2 regions of the Pseudoxanthomonas sp. JC1303 genome follow, and region 2 is predicted to be linked to the other one. Evidence: riboswitches for the same ligand, from Rfam matches in the RefSeq annotation. Region 2 holds a riboswitch; the other holds the start of a gene.

Region 1 (3,205 bases), 950 kb from region 2:
GGCGTTTCACGCCACGCACCCCAATTTGTGTGGGTCCCTCCCCCCGCACAAATCCCGGCCCGACAGGTCCCTCCCCCTGTCGGGCTTTTTTTATGCCCGCGCGGCTGTCCCCGGGCGCGCCGACGCCACCACGAGCGACCGCCTGCGCGTGTCCCGGGCGCCACCGCGCCACCGCGTTGATGCGCAACGCCAATGACAGTCCGAATCCAGAGGCGCGGCGTAGAATCGTGCCATGTCATTTGCCAGCCAGACCCTTTCGGGCACCAAGCCCGAGCAATACGCCCAGCTGCTGGAGCAGGCGCGCGGCCTGATGTACGGCGAAGCCGATCGCATCGCCAACGCGGCCAACCTCTCGGCCCTGCTCTTCAACGCGCTGCCCGACCTCAATTGGGCGGGCTTCTATTTCTTTGATGGCACCGAGCTGGTGGTCGGCCCGTTCCAGGGCTTGCCGGCCTGCGTGCGCATCGCCCTGGACAAGGGCGTGTGTGGCGCGGCCGCCAGCACCGGCCAGACCCAGCGCGTGCACGACGTGGAAGCCTTCCCCGGCCATATCGCCTGCGACGCGGCTTCGCGCTCGGAGCTCGTGGTGCCCCTGGTCAAGAAGGGCGCTCTGATTGGCGTGCTGGACATCGACAGCCCGCTGGTGGGCCGCTTCGACGAGGACGACCAACGCGGCATCGAAGCCATCGCCGCCGCCTGGGTCGAGGCCCTGGCATGAGCATCACGCAGCTGCGCAATATCGGGCCCAAGTCCGCCGCGTGGCTGCGCCAGGTCGGCCTGCGCAGTGAGGAGGACCTGCGCGCGGCCGGTGCGGTGGACGCCTTCATGCGGATCAAGCGCGCCGGCTTCCGTCCCAGCCTCAACCTGCTCTACTCCCTGGAAGGCGCACTGCGCGGCTGCCAGTGGCAGGACGTGCCCGAGGCCCGGCGCCAGGAGATGGTGGCGCAGGTCGAGGAAGCCGCCGCGGCCCTGCCGCCCCCGCGCGGCCGCCCCGCCGCCGCGCCGGTCACCACCACCCAGGGCAGCGAAGAGGGCGATAGCGCGCCCACGTTCGACTTCCTCGACAGCCCCGGCGGACACGACGACTGAGGTCGGCCGGCCCGGGATCGCGTACAATCCGCGCCGCTTTCAGGTGACCTGCTGCGCGCACCGCGCCGCGGGTTGAAACGGGAAGCCGGTGAGCCCCATGGAGGGGACGATTCCGGCGCTGCCCCCGCAACGGTAAGCGAGCCATGCCAACGCATCGGCCACTGTGTGCCCTCGGGCGCACGGGAAGGCGCGACGGCGGAAGTCCAGCACTTCCAGCTCGCAAGCCCGGAGACCGGCCTGACAGCACGGGTCCCTTTGGGCCCACCACCGGTTGCGATGCGGAGGGCGTCGCGGGTACCGCGCGACCTTCCCAGGCGCGTGCCGTCCGCCTGTCTTCCTTCGCGTGCAGCTCCTCCCCTGCTTTCCATGCGCGCGGGGCGCGCGACGGAGTACACGACACCATGCAGTACCGCTTGCTTTCCCTGGCCATCGCGCTGGGGCTTTCCGCCAATGCCGGCGCCCAGACCGCCGAGACGGCCACCGACCTTGATCAGGTCACCGTGACCGGCACCCGCACCGAGGTCGCCGTGCAGGACAGCCTGGTTCCGATCCAGGTCATCTCCCGCGCCGAGATCGAGCGCAGCCAGGCGACCTCTCTGCCGGAGCTGCTGGCCGGCCGCGCCGGCATCAACATCGCCAACCAGGGCGGACCGGGCAAGCTGACCAGTGTGTTCCTGCGCGGCACCGAATCGGACCACGTGCTGGTCCTGGTCGATGGCGTACGCATCGGCTCGGTCACCGCCGGGCTGGCCGCATTCCAGGACCTGCCGGTGGCGCAGATCGACCACATCGAGATCGTGCGCGGCCCGCGCTCGAGCCTGTACGGCTCCGAGGCCATCGGCGGCGTCATCCAGATCTTCACCCGTGACGGTGGCCAGGGCCTGACCACCTATGCCCAGGCCGGCTTCGGCACCCACGACCTGCGCAACCACAGCGCCGGCTTCAGCTACCGCGGCGATCGCGGCTGGCTGTCGGCCAACGCCGGCTACCAGGAAACCGACGGCATCAACGCCTGCCTCGGCACCGCCGGCAATGCCGAGGCCCCGTTCGGCGCTGGCTGCTATGCCGACGAGCCAGACCGCGACGGTTACAAGAACACCTCCTTCGGCTTGCGCGCCGGGTACCGCCTCACCGACACGCTGGCCCTGGAAGGCAACTTCCTCAACGCCGACAGCACCAACGAATTCGACGGCAGCCTTTTTGGCGGCAACCTCGCCGACAACCTGCAGCGCGTGGCCGGCGGCAAGCTGACCTGGACGCCGTCGGAGGCGTTCAAGCTGACGGTGCAGGCCGGGCGCAACGACGACCAGGCCGACAATCACTACGTCGATGCCGGCACCGGGACGCGCACTTATGTCAGCACCTTCGACACGCGTCGCGACACCGCCTCGGCGCAGGCCGACTACCAGTTCGCCGAAGGCCAGACGATCACCCTCGGCGGCGACTGGCAGAACGACCAGGTCACCAGCACCACCGACTACGAGGTGGCCGACCGCGACAACACCGGCGTGTTCGCCGAGTACCAGGGCACCTTCGGCGCCCAGTCGCTGCAGGCCTCGGTGCGCAACGACGACAACGAGCAGTTCGGCTCGCACACCACCGGCAGCCTGGGCTATGGCTTCGGCTTCGGCGACGGGTTCAAGTTCACCGCCAGCGCCGGCACCGGCTTCAAGGCGCCCAACTTCAACGACCTGTACTACCCGGGCTTCAGCAACCCGGATCTCAAGCCGGAGAAGAGCAAGTCGCTCAACCTGGGGCTGGCGCAGTACGGCCAGGGCTGGAACTGGACCTTCAACGCCTACGAGACCCGCATCGAGGACCTGATCGGCTACGACACGGCTTTCAACGTGGTCAACGTGGACAAGGCGAAGATCCGCGGCGCCGAGCTGACCGGCTTCATCACCCTGGCCGGCCTGGACATCAACGCCCAGCTCAGCCACGCCGACGCGCGCGACGACGGCGATGGCGCCAATCACGACAACTGGCTGGCGCGTCGCGCACGCGACACGGCGCGGCTGGATCTGGACTATGCGATCGGCGACTTCCGCGTGGGACTGACCGGCAACGCCGCCGGCCAGCGCTACGACAACGCCGCCAACACCGACCGCCTGGGCGG
Region 2 (3,205 bases):
TCGGGGGCTTCACACAGCGGCTGCCGTAGCTCTGCACCCAGCCCAGCTTGGTGAAGACGAAGCCATCCAGCTGCTCGCCGAAGTACTCGACCATGTCGTTGCGCTCGTATTCGCCATGCACCAGCACGTCGAGCCCGATCTGTTCCTGGAAGCGCACGCAGCGCTCGGTTTCGGCCGCCAGGAAGGCGTCGTACTCGGCGTCGGAGAGCTTGCCGGACTTGTGCCGCGCACGTGCCTGGCGCACGTCCTGGGTCTGCGGGAACGAGCCGATCGTGGTGGTCGGATAGACCGGCAGGTCGAAGGCGGCTTCCTGCACACGGCGGCGCTGCGGATAGGGCGATTGCCGACGGCTGTCTTGCGGCGTCAGGCGCGCCACGCGCTGGGCTACCTCGGGGCGATGCACGCGCGGCGACTGTCGGCGCGATTCAAGGTGGGCGCGTTGTTCGGCCAGGCCGGCGTCCGCGTCTGGCACGCCGTCCAGGGCGTTGGCCAACAGGCGCAGTTCGCCCAGCTTCTGGCGGGCGAAGGACAACCACGGCTTCACTTCTTCATCCAGGGTCTTTTCCTGGTCCAGATCGACCGGGACGTGCAGCAACGAGCAGGACGGAGCCAGCCACAATCGATCGGCACCCAGCTGGCCCTGCGCGTAGCGCGCCAGGGTCAGCGCGTTGTCCAGGTTGGTGCGCCAGACGTTGCGGCCATTCACCAGGCCTGCCGAGAGCACCCGCCCGGCGGGCAACGCCTGGAGGACCGCGTCGAGCTGTTCGGGTGCGCGCACCAGATCCACGTGCAGGCCGTCGACGGGCAGTTCGGCGGCGAGCGCGAGGTTGTCGCCAAGCGCGCCAAAGTAGGTGCTGAGCATCAGCTTGGGTCGCGTGGCCTGCGCCAATCGTGCGTAGGCCTCACGCAACGCGTCTTGGACCTGCGTCGACAGGTCCAGGGTCAGGATCGGCTCATCGATCTGGATCCACTCCGCGCCAGCGGCGTGCAGGTGCGAGAGCAGCGCGGCGTAGGCCGGCAGCAGGCCGTCGAGGAGCGCGAAACGGTCGCTGCCATCCACCGTCTTGGACAGATGCAGGAAGCTCACCGGCCCCAGCAGGACCGGGCGGGTGTTGAAGCCGGCAGCCTTGGCTTCCAGGAATTCGGCGACCGGCTTGTCGCCACGTAGCGCGAACCCTTGCCCGGCCTGCAGTTCCGGCACCAGATAGTGGTAGTTGGTGTCGAACCACTTGGTCATCTCCAACGCCCGCAGGTCGACGCCATCGGTCTGGCGTCCGCGCGCCATGGCGAAATAGGCGCCAAGCGGGTCGCCATCGGCCAGGGCGCGATAGCGCTGCGGGATCGCGTCGAACAGGAAGGCGGTGTCGAGCACCTGGTCGTAGAGCGAAAAATCGTTGCTGGGCAACAGGTCGGCGCCGGCCTCGCGCTGCAGGTGCCAGTGCCTGAGTCGCAGCTCGCGTGCGGTGGCCTGCAGCGTGTCCGCGCTGTCCTCGCCCTTCCAGTGGCGTTCAAGGGCGTGCTTGAGTTCCCGGCGTGGCCCGATGCGGGGAAAGCCGAGGTTGGTGACGATGGTCATGTGGATGGATCCTCATTGCGTGTGGGCATTGAGGAACGAAGGAACCGCGCGCCACGCGTCCGGACTTCCGGCTGCGACGTGCCACGCCAGCGACCTTCGCCCCCGCGGGCGAACCGGATCCACTACGCGAAACACGCACGCTCACCCCGTCCCGCCCGCGGTCGAATGCAGGGAGCGGAGTGCCCGTGCCGCTCCCGCGAGCGGTGCCAGGTCGAAACGGAAGACCGGTCTGGGTCTTCCGGCCGGGGCCGGTCTTCGGGCTCATGGACACGGCGCGGGACGCGCCACCTACTGTCCGCCGCTTCCCGGTGTCGCGTTGAAGCGACACCAGTGCTGTTGGCGGGGTTCGTTTCCAATAACCGCTGCGGGGCAGCTCCGGAATGGGCGCGCTCAGGCGCCTTCACCGGATTCCCGTTTAATTCATCGCTCCATGGGGATGAAGCGATGAAACCTTCGGCCCGCGCACAGTATGCGGAGCATCGGTTTGCGTCAAGCCGTGGAGGGGTCGGGACGCTGGACATGAAGCCTTGCCCTCAATCTGCAACCATGAGGCTTTCCTGCGTGGGTTCGGCCGATGTCCCTGGTGTTTCTGGCCTTAGGCGCGTTGCTGACGGCCGTGCTGTTCCGCTTGCGCTGGAGGCGCACGGCAGGCGTCGTCGCAAGCTGCTGGGTGATCGTGTTCTGGCTGCTGGGCAACGGCGTCCTGGCCGGCTGGATCGTGGCCATGACCCAGGCCGGTCAACGTGATCCGGTCCGACTCGCCTGGGCACCGGATTCGGTCATCATCGTGCTCGGCATGGGCATGCAGAAATTGCCGCACGAAGGCGGCATCGAGCCGCAGTCGCTGGCCTATAGCCGGATCCTGCGGGCGGTCCAGCTCTACGAGAGCTGCAAGGCGAGCACGCGGGGCTGCCGGGTGCTGATTTCCGGAGGCGATCCCGCCGGATTGGGCAACACCGAAGCGCAACTGTACGGCTCGCTGCTGCGCGAGGCCGGCGTGCCCGCCTCGGCACTGCTGGAGGAAAGTGCTTCACGTAACACCTGGGAGAACGCGAAGTTCACCTCCCGCCTGCTGTCAGAGGTCCCTCATGGCCCGCTGGTGCTGGTCACCTCCGGCCTGCATATGCGACGCAGCCTGCTGTACTTCGCCCATTTCGGCCTCCATCCCACCCCGGCGCGCAGCGACTACACCGCGCCGTTCTCGTCCTGGCTGCCCAACAGCTACAACCTGCTCATCACCGACCTGGCCTGCGTCGAGTGGCTGGGGATCGCCCGCTACCACTGGTACAACTTCCTGGGGAGGAACGACGCTCCGGTGAAGGCGATGCCCGATCCGGTCCAGCATCCACTGGATCGCCCAGTCACGCTGCCGCCGGCGCAATAGCGTTCGCATGGCGCGCGGGACACGCTATGCGCTGCGCTGAAACGCGCCACGCTTCCCCTGTCGAGTTTAGGCATCTGCCGAAGTACCGCGGCATCACCCAGCCGCTCAGATCGCTCCTACGGACCGGAGCGCCCAGCAGTGCGTGAGTTCGAGTCGCGTGGGCGATATGCAGGCAGATTCGTCGAACTTAAGCGTAGTTGGGAGTTCCTTGTTCCTTACAAGCCAGGTAGCCGGCCCACGCACGA

The links. A riboswitch is a leader RNA that binds a small molecule or an ion and turns the genes downstream of it on or off. The one in region 2 is predicted to bind cobalamin.
Region 1: it holds a riboswitch for cobalamin, as region 2 does, so the genes downstream of both, btuB (TonB-dependent vitamin B12 receptor) here and metE (5-methyltetrahydropteroyltriglutamate--homocysteine S-methyltransferase) in region 2, are expected to answer to the same signal.

Annotation. Positions count from the first base shown of each region.
Region 1 is NZ_CP185958.1:908,674-911,878, forward strand. Features, by position in the region: gene ACORQU_RS04100 (GAF domain-containing protein) at 233-718, shown strand; gene ACORQU_RS04105 (TfoX/Sxy family protein) at 715-1,089, shown strand; cobalamin riboswitch at 1,114-1,344, shown strand; gene btuB (TonB-dependent vitamin B12 receptor) at 1,491-3,205, shown strand, end outside.
Region 2 is NZ_CP185958.1:1,857,151-1,860,355, reverse strand. Features, by position in the region: gene metE (5-methyltetrahydropteroyltriglutamate--homocysteine S-methyltransferase) at 1-1,576, opposite strand, end outside; cobalamin riboswitch at 1,806-2,047, opposite strand; gene ACORQU_RS08150 (YdcF family protein) at 2,151-2,960, shown strand.